DNA from 2 places in the Burkholderia diffusa genome. Region 2 is predicted to be linked to the other one. Evidence: riboswitches for the same ligand, from Rfam matches in the RefSeq annotation. Region 2 holds a riboswitch; the other holds the start of a gene.
The links. A riboswitch is a leader RNA that binds a small molecule or an ion and turns the genes downstream of it on or off. The one in region 2 is predicted to bind cobalamin.
Positions count from the first base shown of each region.

Region 1: linked by a shared signal. The riboswitch ahead of WI26_RS21075 (TonB-dependent receptor domain-containing protein) and the one ahead of WI26_RS07905 (HoxN/HupN/NixA family nickel/cobalt transporter) in region 2 are both predicted to bind cobalamin.

Region 1 is NZ_CP013363.1:1,290,408-1,302,142, forward strand. Features, by position in the region: gene WI26_RS21040 (isocitrate lyase) at 1-275, opposite strand, end outside; gene WI26_RS21045 (YbaK/prolyl-tRNA synthetase associated domain-containing protein) at 688-1,209, shown strand; gene WI26_RS21050 (helix-turn-helix transcriptional regulator) at 1,206-1,844, shown strand; gene WI26_RS21055 (threo-3-hydroxy-L-aspartate ammonia-lyase) at 1,913-2,887, shown strand; gene WI26_RS21060 (hypothetical protein) at 3,019-3,267, shown strand; gene WI26_RS21065 (SDR family NAD(P)-dependent oxidoreductase) at 3,314-4,138, opposite strand; gene WI26_RS32335 (hypothetical protein) at 4,288-4,443, shown strand; cobalamin riboswitch at 4,552-4,745, shown strand; gene WI26_RS21075 (TonB-dependent receptor domain-containing protein) at 5,064-6,992, shown strand; gene WI26_RS21080 (LysE family translocator) at 7,030-7,668, opposite strand; gene WI26_RS21085 (Lrp/AsnC family transcriptional regulator) at 7,783-8,244, shown strand; gene WI26_RS21090 (VOC family protein) at 8,308-8,718, shown strand; gene WI26_RS21095 (copper-binding protein) at 8,772-9,119, opposite strand; gene WI26_RS21100 (DUF2182 domain-containing protein) at 9,159-9,950, opposite strand; gene WI26_RS21105 (DUF1326 domain-containing protein) at 9,947-10,591, opposite strand; gene WI26_RS21110 (hypothetical protein) at 11,074-11,322, opposite strand; gene WI26_RS21115 (transferase hexapeptide repeat family protein) at 11,588-11,735, opposite strand, start outside.
Region 2 is NZ_CP013362.1:1,716,408-1,728,142, reverse strand. Features, by position in the region: gene WI26_RS07935 (DUF1993 domain-containing protein) at 1-560, opposite strand, end outside; gene WI26_RS07930 (YaiI/YqxD family protein) at 679-1,131, opposite strand; gene WI26_RS07925 (vWA domain-containing protein) at 1,199-1,807, opposite strand; gene WI26_RS07920 (ATP-binding protein) at 1,876-2,964, opposite strand; gene cobN (cobaltochelatase subunit CobN) at 2,961-6,776, opposite strand; gene cobW (cobalamin biosynthesis protein CobW) at 6,783-7,871, opposite strand; gene WI26_RS07905 (HoxN/HupN/NixA family nickel/cobalt transporter) at 7,897-8,955, opposite strand; cobalamin riboswitch at 9,144-9,405, opposite strand; cobalamin riboswitch at 9,531-9,766, shown strand; gene cobA (uroporphyrinogen-III C-methyltransferase) at 9,877-10,686, shown strand; gene WI26_RS07895 (cobalamin biosynthesis protein) at 10,683-11,060, shown strand; gene cobO (cob(I)yrinic acid a,c-diamide adenosyltransferase) at 11,095-11,697, shown strand; gene WI26_RS07885 (cobyrinate a,c-diamide synthase) at 11,701-11,735, shown strand, end outside.

The DNA.
Region 1 (11,735 bases), on a different replicon from region 2:
CTGTTGAAGTGCTTCTTGATGGAGATCATCTTCTGCTGGCCGATGAAGCCGTGCCAGCAGCCCAGCGACTGCGTGTACTTGGACGGATCCGCATCGTACGCGGCCATGTCGGCGCGCATGATCTTCGCGGTGTACTTCGCGATGTCGAGGCCCGTCTTGAACTTGTTCTGGGCACGCATGCGGGCGGCATATTCGGGATTGATGGCATTCCACGCGCTGCCGTGGTTTTCCTTCAAGCCAGCCACTGCCTTGATGTCGTCTTGATATTGGGACATGTCAATCTCCTGGGAACGAAGCGCATTTAAGTAAAGGGTTCAGCGTGCCCGCTCCGTGTGACGAAGCGAACTGCATGGACTCAATGGTAACGCTGCCCGATCCGTTTTCGGCGAAGTCTTATATAAGACATAAGATATAAATTTCGCTTGTTTTTCAATGAGATAAGCAGCTCGTTTTGCGATGCAAAACAGGTTTTCAAGCCGCGGGACGGCGACGTGGCGGGAATCTCGCAAACATTCCGTGATATGAAATTGCCTTTCGGCAGTTGGTGGATGGACAGACATGGCGGCCCAGGTTCCGGTCCTTTGCCATGCGCATGACAAAACGTCTATACTTGGACAATTCATCGATGACGAACCCGAAGCGCGCCGACCCACGTACGGCGATGCGCGGCCTCCTGCCTGGATCGACATGAGCGACTATCCCGTTTTCGACGCGCTGTGCGAGCTGCTGACCACCTCCGGCGCGCGGTTCCGCGTGCTGGAGCACCCGGCCGAGGGCAAATCCGACGTGATCGCGACGATTCGCGGCACGCGTCCCGAGCAGGGCGCGAAGGCGATGCTCTGCACGTTCAAGGACGGCGGCGACGTCACCGCGCTCGCGGTCATCCCTGGCCATCTGAAGATCGATTTTCGCAAGGTCGCCGACGCGGTCGGCCGCCGCAAGGCGACGCTCGCGCCGCCCGAACTTGCCGCCGCGGTCACGCGCTGCGTGATGGGCGCCGTGCCGCCGTTCGTGTTCGACGCGAACGTAACGCTCGTCGCGGACCCCGCACTGATCGAGCTCAATGACGAAATCGCGTTCAATGCGGGCCGCCTCGACCGCTCGGTCGTACTCGACGCATCCGACTACGTGCGGATCGCCCGCCCGCTGCTGGCCGACATCACGCGGCCGGAAGCGATCGACGCGCCCGCGCTCGAGGCCAGCACATGACCACGCCCCGCTCCACGCCGCAGTCGGAGCAGGCGTCGCTGATCGAGCAGGTGCTGCGCATCGCCGAAGGGCTCGGCGCGATGTTCGCGCCGTTCACCGAGGTCGTCGTGCACGACCTGCGCACGCCGAAGCATGCGATCCTCGCGATCCACAACAACCTGTCGGGCCGCGCGATCGGCGATCCTGCGACTGAACTCGGGCTCGCCCGCATCGAGGACGACGACTTCCCGCAAGTGCTCGCGAACTACGCGAACCGCTTCGCCGACGGCCGCACCGCGAAAAGCACGTCGATCGGCGTCAAGGATTCGAGCGGCCGCTACGTGGCCGCGCTGTGCCTGAACGCGGACGTCACGCTGTTTCGCGGTTTCCAGGGGATGCTGAACCAGTTCTGCAGCACCGAAGGCGCGCCGGTCGCCGAAACGCTCGACCCGGCCGGCGCGGACGCGATCCGGCAGCGCATCGACGCGTTCGCGACGCGCCTCGCGACCACACCGCGCGAACTGAAGACCGACCAGCGACGCGAGCTGATGCAGATGCTGAAGGCCGACGGCTTCCTCGAGGTGCGCCGCGCGATGGAAATCGTGTCGCAACATCTCGGCGTGTCGCGTGCCACCGTATACAACGATGCGAAATGATGCGTGAGGCAGACGCGCCCGTGGCGCGTCCTGCCAACCTGTTGACCGACTCTTCCGACGAGCGACTCATGAACACTCCGACCCTCCCCACCTACGACGACGTCGCGGCCGCCGCGGCAAGACTCGACGGCCGCGCGCACCGCACGCCCGTGATGACGTCGCGAACGATCGACGAAGCGCTCGGCGCGCAGGTGTTCTTCAAGTGCGAAAACCTGCAGCGCATGGGCGCGTTCAAGTTCCGCGGCGCGTTCAACGCGCTGTCGCGCTTCGACGCGACACAACGCCGTCACGGCGTCGTCGCGTTCTCGTCGGGCAACCATGCGCAGGCGATCGCGCTGTCGGCGCGCATCCTCGGCATCCCGGCGACGATCGTGATGCCGCAGGACGCGCCGGCCGCGAAGATGGCCGCGACGCGCGGCTACGGCGGCAACGTCGTGACCTACGATCGCTATACCGAGGACCGCGAGCAGATCGGCCGCGCGCTCGCGGAGCAGCACGGGCTCACGCTGGTGCCGCCGTACGACCACGCGGACGTGATCGCGGGCCAGGGCACGGCGGCGAAGGAGCTGTTCGACGAAGTCGGGCCGCTCGACGCCGTGTTCACGCCGCTGGGCGGCGGCGGCCTGCTGTCGGGCACGGCGCTCGCGACGCGCGCGCTGTCGCCGCGCGCGAAGCTGTACGGCGTCGAACCGGAAGCCGGCAACGACGGACAGCAATCGTTCCGGTCCGGGTCGATCGTCCATATCGACACGCCGCGCACGATCGCCGACGGCGCGCAGACCCAGCACCTCGGCAACCTGACGTTCCCGATCCTGCGGCGCGACGTCGATGACATCCTGACCGCGACCGATGCGGAACTGGTCGACTGCATGCGCTTCTTCGCGACCCGCATGAAGATTGTCGTCGAGCCGACCGGCTGCCTGTCGCTCGCGGCCGCGCGCCGGATGAAGGACGAACTGAAAGGCAAGCGCGTCGGCATCGTGATCAGCGGCGGCAACGTCGATCTCGAGAACTTCTGCGCGTTGGTCGCCGCATCCGCATGATGCGTCGCGGCGCGCGGATGGCCGCATGAACATCCTTTCATCCGCGCGCCGCTGTTCCTTCACGTCGCGTTAAGTTTCGCGCCCTAGACTGAATGCGTTGTCCCGCAGTCAGTCGCGAAGAAGGAGGTTCCATGAACACGCACGCGATCGTCGCCGCCGCCTTCGCGGCAGCATCCGTTACGGCGTTCGCTCAACCGGGCGCGACATCATCCGGTTTTGTCGCCACGTCGCCGCACGACCCGGTCGCGCAGGCCGCCCATCGGCCGCCCGCCGCGCTTCCGCATGCCGGCTTCGTGCTCGCGAAGATCGATCAGAACAATACGCCGCCCGATCGCGGCGGCGACCCCAGCGGCCGCACGCACGCCGGCACGCATATGTAACCCGGCGTGAGCCGGCCGCATCGGTCGGCCGGCCCGCGTCACCTCATCACATCGACGGCAGCGACGGATCGCGCGCGGCGAGGATGTCCGCGGTGCGCTGCTGCAGCGCGCCGTCGATCGTCTGCGGTTGCGGAATCAGCCAGTAACGCCCGTCGCGAATACCGTCGAACGCCCGCGCCGCGAATGCGTCGGGCGTGAGCCCGTGCGCGTTCAGCATCTCGCGCATCGCCTCGACGAAACCCTGCACCTCCGGCCGCTCGTGCGCGGCGCCGAACGGGTCGTTGAAAATGCCCGTCTGCACCGGGCCCGGCGCGAGCAGCGACACGCCGACCGGCGCGCCGAGCATCTTCAGTTCGCCGTACAGCGATTCGGTCAGCGCGACCACCGCGAATTTCGTCGCCGAGTATGGCGACATCAACGGGCTCGGCAGGAACCCGCCGACCGACGCGGTATTGACGATGCGCGCCGGCACGTTGCGCTCGAGCATGCGTGGCACGAAGCTGCGGATCCCGTTCATCACGCCGTGCACGTTGATCGCGAAACTGCGCTCGAACCGCTCCGGCGTGATTTCCCAGCTGAAACCGGTCGCCATCACGCCCGCATTGTTGAACAGCAGGTCGACGCCGCCGAAGCGTTGCCATGCGGCGTCGGCCAGCGCGTCGACGGCTTCCGGGCGGCTGACGTCCGTCGGCACGCACAGCACGTCGGTTTCGAGCGTCGCGGCGAACGCGTCGAGCTTTGCCGGGTCGAGATCGGCCAGCACCACGCGCATGCCGAGCCCGGCGGCGTGGCGCGTGAGCCCGCTGCCGATCCCGCTGGCCGCGCCGGTAATCACGGCGGTACCGCCGTCGAAGCGAATCGAAGTCGTCATGTCAGTGTCCTGTCGGGTCGATGCGCGGATGCGCGTATGCGGTAATCACGGGCGCCGGCAACCGCGTGCGGCCGTCGAGCGAGCGCACCGCCAGCCCCAAGAGAATGTCGTGCGCGGGCCGCTCTGCGTCAGCCGGCGATATCCGCAACATGCAGCACGAGCTTGGCTTTCGCGTCGCCCATTTGAACGAGATCGAACGGGCGCCGCCTGTTCGAGCACGCGCAGCACGCCCCGAGGCGAGCCGTTCTGCAATCGCTACCGGCTTGGCCGCCTTCCTCGTCGATTTTCCGTTTCGTCTGATGTAACGCGGTGCCGAGGTCTCGCAAGACAAGATCGGGAAGGAATCCCGCGAGCACTGACGTTTTTTCGCATCCCTGCGCGCATCGCCAATTGACGCGCAGGAGTGCTCGCCATTACGCTTGCGCGCTGATGGTTCCCGGAGACGGGATCAAAAGGGAACGCAGGAGAGGCAACGCCTCGGATCTGCGGCTGCCCCCGCAACTGTGAGCGGCGAATCCGCACTACCCCACGCCACTGGGAAACCGGGAAGGCCGGTGCGAATAGCGACCCGCGAGCCAGGAGACCTGCCATCGACCCGAGGTCCAAGCAGCCGCGCCGGGCGGGGTGTCCCGGAGCGCCAGGCGCCGCCTTTGGCGGCCGCCCCGTTGCATGGACGGCCCGACCTCAGGACCCTTCAGATGTCCAGTCTTTCCGCCTCCCTCCGCTTCCTCGCCGGAAGCGTCGTGCCGTCGCGCCAGCCATGGGCGCGCCGTGTCCGCACGCGTGTGCCGTATCGCGTCGTCCGGCTCGCCCGGCGACCGCCCACGCCGTCCGGTCTCGTGATAGACCCAAACGAACTCCGGCGGTACGCACCGCCACCCGCTTACGCTCGCCGTACCTGCAACACGATCACGCTCATTGCCTCATGAATCTTCGCCACCTTCTCGCCACGTCCGCCGCCACGGCGCTGTTCGCCCCGCTCGCCCATGCCGCCGACGACTCGGCGCTCGCTCAGCCGCCCCGACCCGCCGAAGCCGCCGACCTGCCGACGATCAGCGTGACCGACACGCGGCACCTGCCCGAATCGTTCGACCAGCGCTATGCGACGACGCAGGTGCTCACGCGCGCCGATCTCGACCGGCTGTCGCCGAGTGACCCGAGCATCACGCAGGCGCTCGCGACGCTGCCGGGCGTGACCGTCTCGCAGAACGGCGGCCCCGGCTCGTCCGCCTCCGTCAGCATCCGCGGTTCGTCCGCCAACCAGGTCGCGGTGTTCATCGACGGCATCCGGATCGGCTCGCCGACGACGGGCATCGCGCCGTGGGCCGACCTGCCGACCGACGCGTTCGAACGCGTCGAGGTGATCTCCGGGCCGGCCGCCGCGTCGTTCGGCGCGAATGCGATGGGCGGCGTCGTGCAATTGTTCACGCGCCGCGCGGCCGGCCAGCCGAACCAGACCACCGCGTCGTTCGGTGGCGGCTCGAACAAGACGTTCGACACGCAGGTGCGCACGTCGGGCACCGTGCCGTCGACGGGGCCGCTCGCCGCGCTCGGCGGCCTCACCTACACGCTGGGCCTGCACGACTACAACACGGCCGGCATCGACGCGACGCGGCCGTTCGCATACGGGCACGAGGCCGGCCGCAATCCGTATCACGCGCAGGACCTCGATGCGCGGCTCGGCTACGCGCGCGACAACTGGTCGATCTCGACGTTCGCGCTGTATCACCGTTCCGACCTGTCCTTCGACAACGCCGGCTTTGCGAATCGCGAGCTCGATCATCAGTTGACGACCGGCGTCGCGTTCCATCTCGACATCACGCCCGACACGCAGTTCGACCAGTCGTTCGGTTATGCCAACGATCGCCAGTTCCTGTATGCGAGCGACCCGACCATCCCGACCGACCAGATCAACTCGCAGCGCATCAGCGCGTCGACGTCGCTGACCCATCAGGAGCATGGCTTCCGGCTGTTCGGCCTGCCGTTGTCGGGCGAGACGAAGCTCGCGTACGACTTCACGCGCGAACAGGCATTCCTGCCGGTCGACGTGCCGGACGGCTTGCCCACGCGCAACGACTCCGCGTTCTCGCTGCATCAGTCGGCGACGCTCGGCAGCGTGACGATGTTCGTCGCGGGGCGGCACGAGATCATCGCAGGAAAGGCCGTGAACACCGGTAACGCCGCGCTGTCGTGGGCCATCACGCCGGTCTATACGGCGCGCGTGTCGTACGGCAACGCGTTCCGTCTGCCCTCGTTCAACGACCTGTACTACCCGGGCTACGGCAATCCGGACCTGAACCCGGAACGCAGCGATTCGGTCGAGGCCGCGCTCGACGCGAACACGGCTTACGGCACGTTCAGCGCCGCGATCTACGACACGCGCATCAGCAACCTGATCGCGTACAACCCCGCGACGCGCTCGCCGATGAACATCGGCCGCTCGCATATCCGCGGCATCGACCTGTCGTACAAGGGCACGATCGGCCGCCATACACCCGTGAGCATCGCGATCGGTTTCCTGAATCCGCAGGACGAAACCAACGACAGCTGGCTCAACCGCCGGCCGCGCCAGACGGTCAGCGTCAACGTCGACCACACGTGGGACGAATTCAACCTGCATGCACTGAGCACGGGCGCGTCGCTGAACTACGGCGGCACGACGTTCGACGACCCGGCCAACACGACGTATCTGCCGTCGTACCTGACCGTGAACCTGCGCGCGTCGTACAGGATCAATTCGCACCTGACGGTGTCGGCGACGCTGTCGAACCTGTTCGACCGTCAGTACATGACCGCGTACGGCTACAACACGCTCGGTCGCGCCGCGTTCGGCAAGCTCAGCTATACGTTCTGACCCGGGTGCGCGCGGTGCGTCGAACGCGTGGTTTGCGTCACGCCCCGACGATGCCGCGCATGCCGGCGATCAGCTGGATCGCGCCGAACATCGCGATCACGACCGCGGATCCGCGCGACAGGCCGTGCGTGAAGCTCAGCGGCATCTTCGTGCGCAACGCGGCGGTCGCGCTGCTCAGGCACAGCCACCACGTCGCGGATCCGACGAACACGCCCGCAACCATCAACGCCACGGTCGAACCCATCGCACCTTCATGCGTGCCCGACAACGGGCCGAGCGCCGCGAAGATGCCGACGAATGACAGGATCGTCATCGGGTTCGACAGCGTGAGGCCGAAGGTCGTCAGGAAATCGCGCAGCACGGTCGCACGCGGCACGTCGCGCACCGCGGCCGGCGCGGCCGGCGCCTGTCGCGCGATGGACCAGGCCAGCCACACGAGGAACGCGCCGCCGACGATTTTCAGCGCCACGGTCAGCATCGGAAACGCCGTGACGATGCCCGCGACACCCAGCGCGCCGAGCAGCCCGTAGATCGCATCGGCACACGCGGCGCCGATGCCTGTCGCGAACCCCGCGTGAAAGCCACGGCTCAGGCTGCGCTGGATGCAGAGCATGCCGATCGGGCCGACCGGCACTGCGATCGACAACCCCATCACGACGGATTTGATGAACAGCATGGCCGGCTCCTCGCGACATGCAATGGCATGAACCGCATCGTAGGGAAAATCCGGTCGCCGCTGAAGACGGTTTTTAAGGAAAAATGGCCCCTTCACCTTAAAAACTCCGCCACGATGGACGAACTCGACTGGAAGATACTCGCGCTGCTGCAGGCCAACGGCCGCATCAGCTACACGGAGCTGGCGCGCCAGGTTCATCTGTCGGTGCCGGCGGTGACGGAACGCGTGAAACGCCTCGAATCGACGGGCGTGATCGACGGCTACACGGCGCGCGTCAATTCGGCCGCGGCCGGCTACCCGGTGAGCGCGCTGATCGGCATCACGGTGCCGCAGCCGGCCAAGGCGAAATTCCTGAAGCTGCTCGAAACGATTCCCGAAGTGGTCGAGTGCCATCACGTGACCGGCGCGGATTCCTACGTGATGCGATTCGTCGCGGTCAGCATGGCGCACCTAGAGCAACTGATCGAGCGCATCAACCTGTACGGCGAAACGCGCACGTCGATCGTGATGTCGACGCCGCTGCCGGCGCGGGGCCTTGCGCGGCCGGCAGCGGCGATCAAAGGCATTCGGGGGTGACAGAACACCCCGCGTTGCGCGATGCTGTGCGGTGCGCACCTTGCACGAACCGGACAACCTGCCATGCCAGTGATCGGACTGAATCATTACAACTTGCGCGCAGATCGAGCCACGCTCGATGCGCTGCGCGATTTCTACGTGAACGTCGTAGGCCTCGAGGCGGGCTATCGTCCGCCGTTCCAGAGCAATGGCTACTGGCTCTACGCGGGGGCGCAGGCGATCCTCCACCTGTCGGAAGCACGGCCCGGCGAGGTTCGGCCGACGCACGTCGTCAATACGGTCGACCATATGGCGTTTTCCTGCGAGAACGCCGCCGACATGGAGCGGCGCCTGGCCGACGCGCAGGTCCGGTACTCGCGCGCGTACGTGCCGCTCACGTGCCAGCTCCAGCTCTTTTTCACCGACCCGGCCGGCAATGGCGTCGAATTGAATTTCGCGGAAGCCGACGGCGACCCTGGTAAAGGCCCGGGTTAGCGCGGGCGACCGGCCCGTGTCGATCGCCCGGATCGCGGTCGCTTGCGCGACCGTTACTGTCGTTGCACGAGCTTCACGATCGTGAGCGCACCGTTCACGCGCTCGACCCGGACCTTGACCTTGTCGCCCACGTGCAGCGACGCGATCATCGCCCTGTCACCGGCCCTGAACGCCATCGTCATCGGCGCCATCCCGACGTTCTCGAGCGCGCCGTGCTTCAGCGTCACCATGCCGTGCGCGGCATCGACCCGTTTCACTTCGGCATCGGTCAGCCCCGCATCCGGCGCCGACATCTTCATGTCGCCCATGCTCATGTCGGACATGGTCCCGCCCGCGCGCACCGGCATCGCAACGACGACCATCGCGCCGAGGACGGCGACGGCGAAGCATCCGATCTTCATCGAGCGACTCCCTGGCGCAGCCAATGACGAACGCGCCCGCTACACCAGCAGCGTCGCGACCGCCCACGCGATCAGCACGACGCCCAGCGCGCGGCCAATGCGTTCGCCGCCCGGCAGCACCTTTTCGACGAGCACGAACAGCGACAACGCGACGATCCACACGACGTTCATCACGCCGCCGACGAACAGCAACGCCATCAGCAGCCAGCAGCAGCCCACGCAATACGCACCGTGCCGCACGCCAAGCAGGAAGCTGCCCGTGACGCCCGGGCGCCAGTACGTCGTGAGAAACCGGACCGGCGACCGGCACTGCCGCAGGCATGCCTGTTTCAGCGGCGAGAATTGATACGCGCCGGCCAGCGCGAGGACGATCGCGGACAGCATGGCGCTCTTCGACCACAGCATCATTCCGGAAATCAGGCCGGCAGGCTGCAGCAGCGTTTGCAGCACGGCGGCTGAGACCGAGAACGCGAACCACACGGCCAGATAGCCGGCCAGCAGGAACGTCGACGCGAACGCAGACCCGGCAGCCTGCGCACCGCGATGCTGCAGCACGCGCCGGTACAACAGCACAAGCGGCGTCGCGCCGGGCGTCATCATCGCGATCATCATCACCCACCACATCAGGACCACGGTCGCCAGCGACGGATCCATCGTGCCCATGTCGTCGGCCAACCGATGCGGGAACAGCGCGACCGCCGTCATGTCCAGCGCGGACATGCCGGTGCCCGCGCCCGTCCACAGATAGACCCAGCACGCGCCGACGAGCGCGGTCATGCCGAGCAGCGTGACGACGCGCTCGCGCCCGAGAAAATCGCCGACGGGGATCATGCCGCGACGCGATGCCGGATCAGCCCGTGGTTGTTCAGGTGCAACCGCGCGAACTGCGCGTAGGTCCGTTCGAGATCGAGCTCGATGTGGCCATGCGACCGGCTCGTGCCCGAGCCGATCTCGGCTAGCTCGTATTCGAATCCGTGCGGCAGGTCGATCCGCGCGCGATGCTCGGCGCCCGTCACCGGATTGCGGATCGGCTCGCCGACGACGTCGAACACGCCTTCGACGCTGATCCGGCCGCGCCGCGCATCGACATCGACGTCGAAATCGATCTTCGCGAAGATCGGATCGTATGCATGCTCGAGCGTCGATGCGAACACGGAGAACATCGTCGCAAATGGATCGGTATCCTGACCGGTCATGATTTTCAGCACAGCCTCGCGCTGCGCCGGACTCGCGCGCTCGTCGACGATCGGCTGGCACCGTCCGTGGCCTTCGTGAATCGGCCCCGGCCACTGAAACACGACCGCGATCCGGAGGCCATCGAGCACGACGTCGCCGTAGTGGCCGCTGTCGATCGAAATCGCCCCCATCGCTTCGCAGTTGCCGTGCGTCGGCAACGCATTGAACTGGCAAGGGCAACCGTATGAGCAATTGCAGTTGATCAGTTCGGTTCCCTGAATCTCCCAAGGCGTCATGGTTTCACCTCGCGCGGTCGTGGCACGTAATGCTTCGAATCTAGTGCAGCGCACAGGGGAAAGCAAAGGCCACGCGAGACGTGCGAACGAGCGAAGAATACGCTGCCAGCAGCGGCGTGCAGCGGCGCTGATCCGACTGAATTCAACGTCGCCGTGCGCCGCGTCCGGCGGCCCCCGGATGGGCCCACTACGGGGCCATCTCGCGGACGCGCGCGGCCGAGCCGATCGCGACGATCGGCACTCGGCACTCGGCACTCGGCACTTGCGTATTCTGCGGCCTGATGACATTCGAGACGTCGCTCACGCGAGGCACACAGGCGCGTGCCAGCTCATTCTTCAGCCCTTACACGATGACAGTGCTGAGTGCGCGCCGGCTGTTCGGGAAATGGGTCAGGATGATGCGCTCCGCAATCGCGACCGACGGGTAGCCCATGAAGATGCTCGGTGTGCTCGCAATAGGCGGCTACGGGCCGCCCGCTCGGTTAGCCGGACTTCTTCGGCGCGCGTGCGACGGCGAACCACCCCATCACCGCACCCGCGACCCACGCGCAGGTCAGCAGCAGATCAAGGTCCATCATCCCTTCGAAATTCGCACTGTTCTCGAAGCTGCAATGCCGGCTGCCGAGGAACGCGATGCAGCCACTGGCGATCCACTGGATGTGCATGAATACGTGATAGACGGCGAAGGCCGAAGCGATGATGGCGACGCGCAGGCGTATGGTCGTTTTCATTCGGCGCCGGAGGCTGTGGGGTAGTCTGACGCCGATCTTAAGACAACGGCGCCGCATCAGGCAATCGGTCCCGCACGAACGTCACGACCGGCATGCACGAACTCGAATCACCATCCGCACAAACCCCGATAAAACGCTGACACAGCGCTGCCGGCCCGGCTTCGTTCGGTGCTCGCCGCACTGCGGCATTCACGCGGCCGACGACGGCTTTCGCGCCGCCACGCCTGCGCCGCCGGATCGATGACGCGTATCGCCTACGCATCGCCTACGCATCGCCGATCTGCGTCATCGTCCGCAGGCAATCCACCGCGAGTTGCTGATAGACCCGCGTGCCGTTCGCCTTCGCGTCGATCTCCGCGTCGCTCAACCGCCGCACCACGCGACCCGGCACGCCCGCGAGCAGCACGCCGCGC
Region 2 (11,735 bases):
ATCGTGCCGGGCCGCACGTAGGCCAGCATGTGCGGCACGTAGTCGGCCTTGCCGAGCTCGACGCCGTGATGGCGCAGGATCGCGTACGCGGCGATCGCATGAAAGTGGAACTGCGGCAGCGCCCAGTCGCGCACGTACTGCTCGCCCGTCATGTCGAACGCAATGCCGTTCGGCAGTTCGAGCGCGATCGGCAGCGCGGCCCCGCCGTCGAGTGCGTCGGGCGCGAGCTCGCCGAGAAAGGCGATCGTGCCGGCGATGATCCCTCGCGCGTCGCTCAGCGTGCCGGGCTGCGCATCGGCATGCCAGCCGGCTTCCCGCAACGCCAGCAGCGCGTCCGGCAGCGGTTCGCCGCGCAAACGGTAGACCGGTTCCATTGCCTGGAAACACGAAAAACGCACCTGGGCGGCGAGCGGGTACATATCGGGCGCGAGCTTCAGCGTCAGCAACGCATCGGGCGCGTTGCCCTCGGCCTGCACATGCGCGGCGGCCTTGTCGAGCCACGCGGATTGCGCGCGCAGCATCTGGGTGAAGGTCGGAACGAGAAGTTGGGTCGGTGACATCCATGCTCTCCGATGAGACGTTCGCGCCACGATATCAATGTCGGGGCAAATCCGTATTCTGCCGTAGCCGACGTTGCGACGCGAAACCGGTGACGTATCGCACGACCGACGCCCGGTGTCACGGTTTGCCGTGGCGTGCCAGGAACCGATCGAATTGCGATGCGAACGCCTTGCCGTCGCGTGCGCTGAACGGGGCCGGGCCGCCCGTATCGATGCCCGCGCTGCGCAGTTGTTCCATCATCGCGCGAGTCGACAGCCGTTCCTCGATGTTCTCGCGGCTGAACCAGTTGCCGCGCGGGTCGAGCGCATGCGCGCCCTTGTCGAGGACGGCGGCGGCCAGCGGGATGTCGGCGGTGATCACGAGATCGCCGGCTTGCGCGAGTTCGACGATTCGCGCATCGGCCACGTCGAAGCCGGCCGGCACCTGCAGCGCCTTGATGAACGGCGACGGCGGCGTGCGCAGGAACTGGTTCGCGACCAGCGTCACGCAGATCTCGGCACGACGCGCGGCGCGAAACAGCATGTCCTTGATGACGGCGGGACACGCGTCGGCATCGACGAGTACTTGCATGGCAGTCGTTCCGGTAAGCAGAAACGGCGATCATAGCGCAGCACCGTCGATCGCCGCGCGCGGCCGATCAGCCGGCCAGCCCCGGGCACAGTGACGCGGCCGTCATCCATTGCGCGCCCCATGCATCGGCAAGCCGCCTGCCCTGCCCGATTCGCACGGCCGCGCCGTCGAAGTCGACGAACGTGACGTGATCGGCGGCCGCCGGTCTCGGCGGCGTTTCGCGTGTGCGACCGTCGGACAGCACCCATAGCCAGCGCTGCTGGTCCGGCTTGCGACGTGCGGCGCCCGCGAGCAATTGCGCGGCCGCGGCGATGCCGTCCGCGAGCGGCGTGCCGCCGCCGCCGTCCACCGGTTCGAGCCAGCGCGCGTTCCACCAGCGCGGCACGGCCGGGCCGAAGCGCCGTGCGGCTCCGTTGCCGCCGAAGCAGATCAGCGCGGTTTCCACGCGGTCGCGCGCGGCCTGATCGAAGTACGCGACGATCATGCCTTTCGCGAGCGCGAGCCGATCGTGTGACAGCATCGACGCGGAACAGTCGAGCACGAAGCAATGGAGCGCGCTCGGTGTGCCGGCTCGCTTGCGGAAACGCAGATGGTCGGCGTGCAGCGGGCCGCCGCGCTTCGCGGCGAGCGTCGCCGGCCATGCAACGGCCGTGCCGGCACGCACCGTTCCGGCCACGCGTGCGACAGCGCCTGGCTGCCATCGAGGACCGCGAATGGCATTCGCGGCGGCGGCGGCTCGATGGCTCAGCGTTTTTTTAGCGGCAGCGGCACCACGCCCTTCACGTCACGCATTCCGGCCGGCTCGGGCGGCAGGTAGCCCCAGTCGCCTTGCGACGCCGTCGCATCGCCAAGTGCCGCGCCCGGTGGAAGGTCGGTCTGCCGGCGCGCGTCCGGCGGCGTTCGGCCGTCGCGGCTGCCGACGCCTTCGGCGTTCGGTTGCGACGCGCCCGACGACGGCGGCGCACCGGCATGACGCCGATGCCGCAGCACCGCGTCTGCCACACGCTCGACGTGTGACACCGTCACCGCATCGGCCTGCTCGAGCGCGGCGAGCGCGCGCGCCGCGCGCAGCATCACGAGGTCGGCGCGCAGGCCGTCGACGGCCGCGTCGATGCACAGCGCGCTCACGCGTGCATGAACCGCGTCGTCGAAATCCAGCACCGACAACCGTGCCCGCGCAGCGTGGATCCTGTTGCCGAGCTCGCGTTGTGCGCTCGCATGACGTGCGCGAAACGCGTCCGGATCGAGATCGAATGCGAGGCGCGCCTTCACGATCTGCTCTCGCTGCGAGGCGTCGAAACAGTTCTCGAGTTCGACCATCAGCCCGAAGCGGTCGAGCAACTGCGGACGCAGTTCGCCTTCCTCGGGATTCATCGTGCCGACCAGCACGAAACGCGCGTCGTGCGCGTGCGACACGCCATCGCGCTCGACCACGTTCACGCCGCTCGCCGCAACGTCGAGCAGCGTATCGACGAGCCCGTCGGCGAGCAGGTTCACCTCGTCGACGTACAGCACGCCGCGATGCGCGCGCGCGAGCAGGCCCGGCCGGAAGCGCACGCCGTTTTCGGCGAGCGCATGGGCGAGATCGAGCGTGCCCGTGACCTGTTCGTCGCTCGCCGACAACGGCAGCGTGACGAATGCGCCTTCGGGCAGCAGTTCGGCGAGCGCGCGTGCGGCGGTCGATTTCGCTGTACCGCGCGGCCCGCTGACGAGCACGCCGCCGAGCGACGGGTCGATCGCCGCGAGCAGCAGCGCCTGCTGCAGCGGCTGCTGCGCGACCAGCGCCGCGAACGGGAACACCGCGCGCGCGCGATGCGTCGTGGGATCGGTCATCGCCGTCCTCCTTCCTGAAATTGCTCGCTGTCGAGCCAGACCGCTTCGATCCGCTCGCGATATTCGCCCGGCTGCTGCCACAACCCGCGCTGCATCGCTTCGACGAAGCGTTCGCAGATGCCGTGCAGCGCCTTCGGGTTATGTCGTTCGAGGAACGCGCGCGTGTCGTCGTCGAACAGGTACGCGTCGGCAACGAGCGCGTACTGGTGGTCCGACAGCACGCGCGCGGTCGCGTCGTAGCCGTACAGATAGTCGACGGTCGCGGCCATCTCCGCCGCGCCCTTGTAGCCGTGGCGCTTCACGCCGTCGAGCCATTTCGGGTTGACGACGCGCGAGCGGATCACGCGCGCGATTTCCTCGCGCAGCGTGCGCATCTTCGGCGCGACCGGGTTCGCATGGTCGCCGTGATAGATGCTCGGCTGTTGCCCGGACAGGTGACGCACGGCTGCCGTCATCCCGCCCTGGAACTGGTAGTAGTCGTTCGAATCGAGGATGTCGTGTTCGCGGCTGTCCTGGTTCTGCACGACGACGTCGATCGTCGCGAGCCGTTCGCCGAACACGTCGGACGCGGCGTCGCCGGCGCTGTTCTGCGCGTACGCGTGGCCGCCCCACTGGCGGTACGCATCGGCGAGATCGGCGTCGGTCTGCCAGCGGCGCTGGTCGATCAGGTCCTGCAGGCCCGCGCCGTAGCTGCCCGGCCGCGCGCCGAACACGCGCCAGCCGGCACGACGCCGCGCTTCGTCCGGCGCCACGCCCTGCTCGATCCATTTCGCGCGTTCGCGCTCGACGCGTGCGCGGATCGGGTTCAGCGCCTCCGGCTCGTCGAGCGCGGCAACGGCCTGCACGGCCGCGTCGAACAGGTGCATCAGGTTCGGGAAGGCGTCGCGGAAGAAGCCCGACACGCGCAGCGTCACGTCGATGCGCGGCCGGTCGAAGATCTCGATCGGCAGGACCTCGAAGTCGGTCACGCGATGGCTGCCGTGCGCCCATTTCGGCCGCACGCCGAGCAGCGCGAATGCCTGCGCGATATCGTCGCCGCCAGTGCGCATCGTGGCCGTCCCCCAGACCGACAGCCCGATCGCGCGCGGATAGTCGCCGTGATCCTGCAGATGGCGTTCGATCAGCTGCTGCGCGGATTTCAGCCCGAGCGACCACGCGGCCTGCGTCGGCACCGCGCGCGTATCGACCGAATAGAAGTTGCGGCCCGTCGGCAGAACGTCGGGCCGGCCGCGCGACGGCGAACCGCTCGGCCCCGGCGGCACGAAACGGCCATCGAGCCCGCGCAGCAACTGGCGCAGTTCCTCGCCGCCGCACGCGTCGAGTGACGGCAGCAGCGTCGAGCGCACGCGTTCGAGCACGGCGAGCGTGCCGGGCCAGTCGCCCGGCGGCGCCGGGTCCGCATCGGCGTCGGTTTCGCCGGAGACAGCCGCGCACAGCCCGTCGAGCCAATGCTGCGCGAGCCGTTCGAGCCGCTCGCGCGTGTCGCCGGCATGGCGCCACGGCGATGGGTCGAGCGCTTGCAGAACGGCCGGCCGCGGGCCCGTCCACGGCGCGGCCCAGTCGGCCGCGAGCGGATCGAAATCGTTGCCGAGCGCGAGATCGCGCGCGAGCGCGCCGATCAGCCCCGCGCGTTCGCCCTTGCCGTCGCCGACCGGAAAACGTGCGAGCGCGAGCAGCGTATCGCGCCGTTGACGGTCGGTGGGCGACACGCCGAATACATGCAGCCCGTCGCGAATTTGCGCTTCCTTCAATTCGCACAGCCACGCATCGACGCGCGTCAGCAGCGCATCCTCGTCGCCCGCATCGCGCGGCGGCGACACGCTCAGTTCGTCATGCAGACGGTGTTCGGCGATCGTCGCGAGGATCGTCTTGCGCAGCAGCTTCGCGCGCCGCGCATCGACCATCAGCGCTTCGTAGTATTCGTCGACCTGCCGTTCGAGATCCTGCAGCGGGCCGTAGTTTTCCGCACGCGTGAGCGGCGGCATCAGGTGATCGACGATCACCGCCTGCGCACGGCGCTTCGCCTGGCTGCCCTCGCCCGGATCGTTGACGATGAACGGATACAGGTGCGGCAGCGGCCCGAGCGTCAGGTCGGGCCAGCACGCGTCCGACAGCGCGACGCTCTTGCCCGGCAGCCATTCGAGGTTGCCGTGCTTGCCGAGGTGAATGACCGCGTCGATGCCGAACGCATCGCGCAGCCAGAAATAGAACGCGAGATACGCGTGCGGCGGCACGAGATCGGCATCGTGATAGCTTGCATAGTCGTTCTCGCCGCGCGAGCGCGACGGCTGGATGCCGACGAAGACGTTGCCCGCGCGCCAGCCGGCGATCGTGAAGCGCCCCTGCCGCAGCGTCGGGTCCGCTTCGGGCGGGCCCCAGCGCGCGTTCAGCGCGTCGCGCACGGCGGCCGGCAGCCGCGCGAAACGTGCGACGTAATCGGCCAGCGCGAAGCTCTGGAACGCGGGGCGCAACGCGTGCACGGCCGGATCGTTGGTCACGCCCTCGGTGAGCCGCGCGATCAGCGCGTCGCCATCGGCCGGCAGGTCGGCCACGGCGTAGCCGGCATCGCGCAGCGCCGCCAGTACGCGCAGCGCGGACGCCGGCGTGTCGAGCCCGACGCCGTTGCCGATCCGCCCTTCGCTTTGCGGATAGTTCGCGAGGATCAGCGCGATGCGCTTGTCGGCGTTGTCGAGCGTGCGCAGCCGGCACCAGCCGCGCGCGAGCGCCGCGACGAACGCGATCCGTTCGGCATCCGGCTGGTAGCGCACGACGTCGACTTCGGTGTGCGGACAACGATACGCCAGCCCCTTGAAACTGACCGCACGCGTGACGATGCGCCCGTCGACCTCGGGCAACGCGATGTGCATCGCGATGTCGCGCGCATGCAGCCCCTGGTTGTCAGCCACCCACGCGTCGCGGTTGCCGCCGGACAGGATCACCTGCAGCACCGGTGCATCGCCGGCGAGCACGTCGGGCTGCGGGCTGTCGATCGCGCCGGCCGCGAAGGCTGTGGTGTTCAGCACGAGCGCGACGCCGTGCGTGTCGCACAGCTGCGTGATGACCTCGCGGCTCACCGCATCTTTCAACGACGTGACCGCGATCGGCAGCGGATTGAGCCCCTCGCGCACGAGCGCATCGGCCAGCGCGTCGAACACGGCGGTGTTCGCGGCCTGCCAGTGCGCGCGATAGAACAGGATCGCGACGACGGGCGCGCCGGGCGTCCAGCGCGAGCGCCAATCGTCGACGCTCGCCGGGTCGCGCGCCGGGTGATACAGCGCGGCGGCCGGCAGTGGGCGCGGCGGCTCGGGTTCGTCGCCGAAACCGAGCGTATGGAATGCGATGCTGCGCAGCAACGCTTCGGCGTTGTGCATCCCGCCTTCGCGCAGATAGCGCCACCACAGCCGGCACAGATCCGGCGCGACCGTGCTTTTCGCGACGAGGTTCGGGTCTTCCTGCAGGTCGCCCGAGAACATCGCGAGCCGCTGCTTGCGTTTCGACGCGAGCGACACGGCCTGCTCGATCCCGTACGGCCAGTACGCTTCGCCGCCCAGATGGTCGATCACGACCGCCTTCGCGTGACGCAGCACGTCGTCGACGTAGAAATCGACCGACGCCGGTTGCCGCAGGAACGTGACGTTCGCAAGCCGCACGCTCGGAAAGCCGGCAGGCAGTTTCGGCACGACGCTGGCCAGCAGCGACAGCGTCGTGTCGGCCGAGCTCAGGATCACGATGTCGGCCGGCTGCTGGTCGATCCGGACGACGCCCTGCGTGTCGTCGACGAAGCCGCCCGGCGTGGTGCGCAGCAGATGCATCGCGCGTTACGCCTGTTGCAGGTCGGCCGCGCACGCGGCGTCGAACGCGCGCTGCAGCGCGGCCGCGTCGAGGTCCTCGCCGATCAGCACGAAGCGGCTCTCACGCGTTTCGCCATCCTGCCAGCGACGATCGAAGTAGCTGTCGAAGCGCCGGCCGACACCCTGGATCACGAGCCGCATCGGCGCATCGGGCAGCGCGGCGAAGCCTTTCGCGCGGTAGATCGTGTGCGTCTCGACGATACGCTGCAGCGCGGCGATCGTCGCCTCGCGCGTGCCCGCATCGCCCGACACCACCACCGAGTCGAAATCGTCGTGATGGTGGTCGTGATCGCCGTCGTCGGCCGAGCCGTGATGATCGTGCCGCAGGTGGATCGTTTCCTCCGACGCCGATTCGAGCCCAAGCAGCATCGCGACGTCCAGTTCGCCGCGGGTCGCGCGCACGATCTTCACCTGCGGCGGGATTTCCTCGCGGATCGCGGCTTCGACCTCGGCAAACTGCGCGTCGGCGACGAGGTCGGCCTTGTTCACGATCACGAGATCGGCGGACGAAAGCTGGTCGGCGAACAGTTCGTGCAGCGGCGATTCGTGGTCGAGATTCGGATCGGCGCGGCGCTGCGCGTCGACGGCCTGCGGGTTCTCGGCGAACTGTCCGCTCGCGGCGGCCGGACCGTCGACAACGGTCACGACCGCGTCGACCGTGAAGCTGTTGCGAATCGTCGGCCAGTTGAAGGCCTGCACGAGCGGCTTCGGCAGCGCGAGGCCCGACGTCTCGATCAGCACGTGGTCGATGTCGGCACGGCGCTCGACGAGCGCTTCCATCACCGGGTAGAACTCCTCCTGCACGGTGCAGCACAGGCAGCCGTTCGCGAGTTCGTACAGCTGGCCCGATGCCTCGCCCTGCGCGCCGTCCGCGTCCTCGCAGCCGATGCCGCAGCCCTTGAGGATTTCGCCGTCGATGCCGAGCTCGCCGAATTCGTTGACGATCACCGCGATGCGGCGGCCTGCGGCGTGCTGCAGGATGTGGCGCATCAGCGTGGTCTTGCCGCTGCCGAGAAAGCCCGTGACGATCGTGACGGGAAGCTTGCGTAAGGTCATGGTGGATCCTGTGTCGAAAAGGGAGTCAGGCCGAGAGCGTCACGTCGATTTCGTCGTAGCGTTTGAGGCGGTAGATCGCGGCCGACACGATCCAGCACGCGAGGAACAGGCCGATCACGACGTAGCCGAGCATCCCGAAATGCGATGCGACCATCGTCGAGAAATCCCACACGGGGCCCTGCAGCGCCAGTTTGTCCGCGAGCAGCGCGAGCACCTCGATGCCGCCGATCAGCGCGGCCACCAGCACCGACACGAACGTGATCGTCATGTTGTAGTAGATCTTGCGGATCGGCCGCACGTACGCCCAGCGGTACGCGCCCATCATCAGGATGCCGTCGGTCGTGTCGACGAGCGTCATGCCCGCGGTGAACAGCACGGGCAGCGCCATCACCGACCAGAACGACAGGCCGCCCTGCACCTGTGTGGCCGAGATGCCGAACAACGCGATTTCGGTCGCGGTATCGAAGCCGAAGCCGAACAGAAAGCCGACCGGATACAGGTGCCAGCTGCGCGACACGAGGCGGAACAACGGCCGGAACAGGCGGGCCAGCACGCCGCGCTGGTTCATCAGCATGTCGAGGTCGGCGTCGACGATCGTCTCGCCACGGCGGGCCGCGCGAAACGTCCGGTAGACGGAAATCAGGATAAGCAGGTTGGCGGCCGCGAGCACCAGCAGGAAGAATGCCGACACGCTCGTGCTGATCACGCCGCCCCAGGTCTTCATGCTCTCGAAGCGCGCGAGCGACGCCGCGGTCAGCGCGACCGCGACCGACATCACGATCACCACCGTCGAATGGCCGAGCGAGAAGAACAGGCCTGCGCCGAGCGGGCTGCGCCCCTCCTGCATCAGCTTGCGCGTGACGTTGTCGATCGCGGCGATGTGGTCGGCGTCGACCGCGTGGCGCAGGCCGAACACGTAGGCGAGCAGCGCGGTGCCCAGCAGCACGGGCTGGTGGCGAAACGCGACGAAGGCCCAGATCCACGCACCGACGTTGAATGCGACGAGCAATGAATAGATCGCGACGATTTTGCCGCGCAGCCCGGATGAGCTGTCGTTGAACAGGCGGAAGAACGAGTCGAGCATGATGCTCCTTTGCGAACGGTCGACATGATGAATGCCAACACGGCCGTCGTCGGCCCCGCCTGCGCCGCTGGCCGTTCCTCGCCCCGGGCCGCGCGCACGTGCTGCGGCTGGCGGGTCGGCGGAGGAAGCGGGCAACGTTCGGGCGTCGGGCGTGCTGCGGCCGTGGACGATGCGCCGCCTCCCCGCGGCGCTGAACCCCACGTTCTGGCCGGTATCCGGGCTGACGAACACGCCGCTTCGCCTTCCCGGATGCGCGGCATCCAGTGGCGGTCGTCCGCATGCGGCAGGCATGCGGCGAAGCGGCGCTGCATCGCACTGGGCGATGCGTTCGCTTACCGTTGCGGGGGCAGCACAGGTTGGCTCGACTGCGGTGCAGGCAGGCTCCCTGTTTCCCGTTTAACTGCACGCGCCGGAACAGCGCGCGCGAGCACCAAAACGCGTGCGAGTGTAGGCGGCGGTGCGGGGAGCGTCAAGGCAAAACGGGCCGCCACGGCGCCTGCGGCACGGCCGCGGCATCGTGCCTGGCGTGCTTGCGACGCCCGCGTGGCGGGTTCGCGCGGGCCGGGCGCTGTGCTATCGTATGCGCCGCGTTCGGTGCTCGCATGCGCATTACGCGCACGCAGTTAAACGGGAAACAGGAGGCAGAAGTCCGCCTGGCCTGTGCTGTCCCCGCAACGGTACGCCGCCCGCGCGCGCGGTTCCCCCCGCACGCGCCCAGGCCGCCCGCGATGCCACTGCCCTTCAGCGGGCGGGAAGGCTGCGGCCTGGCAAGCGGCCAGCCCGGATACCGGCCGACGCAAGGGGCGAGCCCGCCGCTCGCCGAAACGCCCGATCCGCGGGGGACGGATGAGGTGCGCTTGCCGCCCGCGCTCGCGCGGGCTTCGCCCGATCCATCATGCCTTGCCTGTCCGCCGGCCGCCGATGCGCCGCTCGCCCTCTCCTTTCCACTGCCACGACACGGTGCACGCCGTGCCGCGTCCGATGAGCCGCGCGTGGCTGGTCGGCGCCGGCCCCGGCGACGCCGAACTGCTGACGCTGAAGGCCGTGCGCGCGATCGCCGCGGCCGACGTGCTGCTCGTCGACGACCTCGTGAACCCCGACGTATTGCGCCATGCGCGCGCCGACGCGCGCATCGAGCATGTCGGCAAGCGCGGCGGCCATGCATCGACGCCGCAGGAAGCGATCGTCGCCGCGATGCTCGCGCACCTGCACGCGGGCCGCAGCGTCGCACGGCTCAAGGGCGGCGATCCGTTCGTGTTCGGCCGCGGCGGCGAGGAGCTGCTCGCACTCGGCGCGGCGGGTTTCCCGGTCGAGGTCGTAAACGGCATCACGGCCGGCATCGCGGCCCCGGCCGCGCTCGGCATTCCGGTCACGCATCGCGGCGACGCGCAGGGCGTGATCTTCGTCACGGGTCACGGCGCGGGCGCCGACGAACCCGACTGGCGCGCGCTCGCCGCGACGCGGATGACGATCGTGATCTACATGGGCATACGCCGGCTCGACGCGATCGTCGCCGCGCTGCGCGACGGCGGCGTGCCGGGCGACATGCCGTGCGCGGCGATCGAGAACGCGACGCGTGACGGGCAGCGGCACGTGCTCGCGACGCTCGACACCGTCGTCGAACGCGTGGGCGCGACCCATATCGGTTCGCCCGCGATCATCGTGATCGGCCGCGTCGCGGCGCTCGCCGACGATCCGGCCGTGCGCGCGGCGCTCGGCGGCCGCGCATGATGCGCGTCGCGCTCGGCGTCGGTTTTCGCGCGGACGTGACGGCCGCGCAACTCGATGCCGCGATCCGCGCGGCGCTGGCGCATTATCCTGGCGTCGAACCGGCCGTCGTTGCGACGCTCGCCGACAAGGCGCGCGCCCGGCCGCTGCGTACGCTATGCGCACGCCGCGGCTGGCCGCTCGTCGCGTTCGACGCGGCGCGGCTCGCGCAGTGTCCCGAAGCGGCATTGAGCGGCCCTTCGGCTGCCGCGCTCGCGCGTTTCGGCGTCGCAGGCGTGGCCGAGCCGTGCGCGCGGCTCGCGGCGCCGCAGGGCCGGTTGCTCGGCCCCAAATCCATCCTGGGCGGCGTGACGGTCGCGCTCGCCGGCCCGCTCTGAACCCATTGTTTCGCTTTCGACAGGACGATTCCCGATGAAGACCGATGCTGAATCCCACCAGCGGATGGCCGAACGCCGCCGCGCCGGCCATGAAAAGAAGCAGGCTGCCGCCACGCAGGAAAAGGGTCTGCTGATCGTCAACACCGGCAACGGCAAGGGCAAGAGCACGGCCGCGTTCGGCATGGCCGTGCGCGTGCTCGGCCACGGCATGCGGCTCGGCGTCGTGCAGTTCATCAAGGGTGCGCTGCACACGTCCGAGCGCGACTTCCTCGGCGCGGTCGCGCAATGCGACTTCGTGACGATGGGCGACGGCTACACGTGGAACACGCAGAACCGCGACGCCGACATCGCGACCGCGCGCAAGGGCTGGGACGAGGCGCGCCGGATGATCGAGAGCGGCGAGTACCGGATGGTGATCCTCGACGAGCTCAATACCGTGCTGAAGTATGAATATCTGCCGCTCGACGAAGTGCTCGCGACGCTCGTCGGGCGGCCGGATTCGGTGCACGTCGTCGTCACCGGCCGGCATGCGCCCGATGCACTGATCGATGCGGCCGATCTCGTCACCGAAATGCGGCTCGTCAAGCATCCGTACAAGGAGCAAGGCGTGAAGGCGCAGCCCGGCGTGGAGTTCTGAGCGATGCCGGCCTGCCCCGCGCTGTTCGTCAGCGCGCC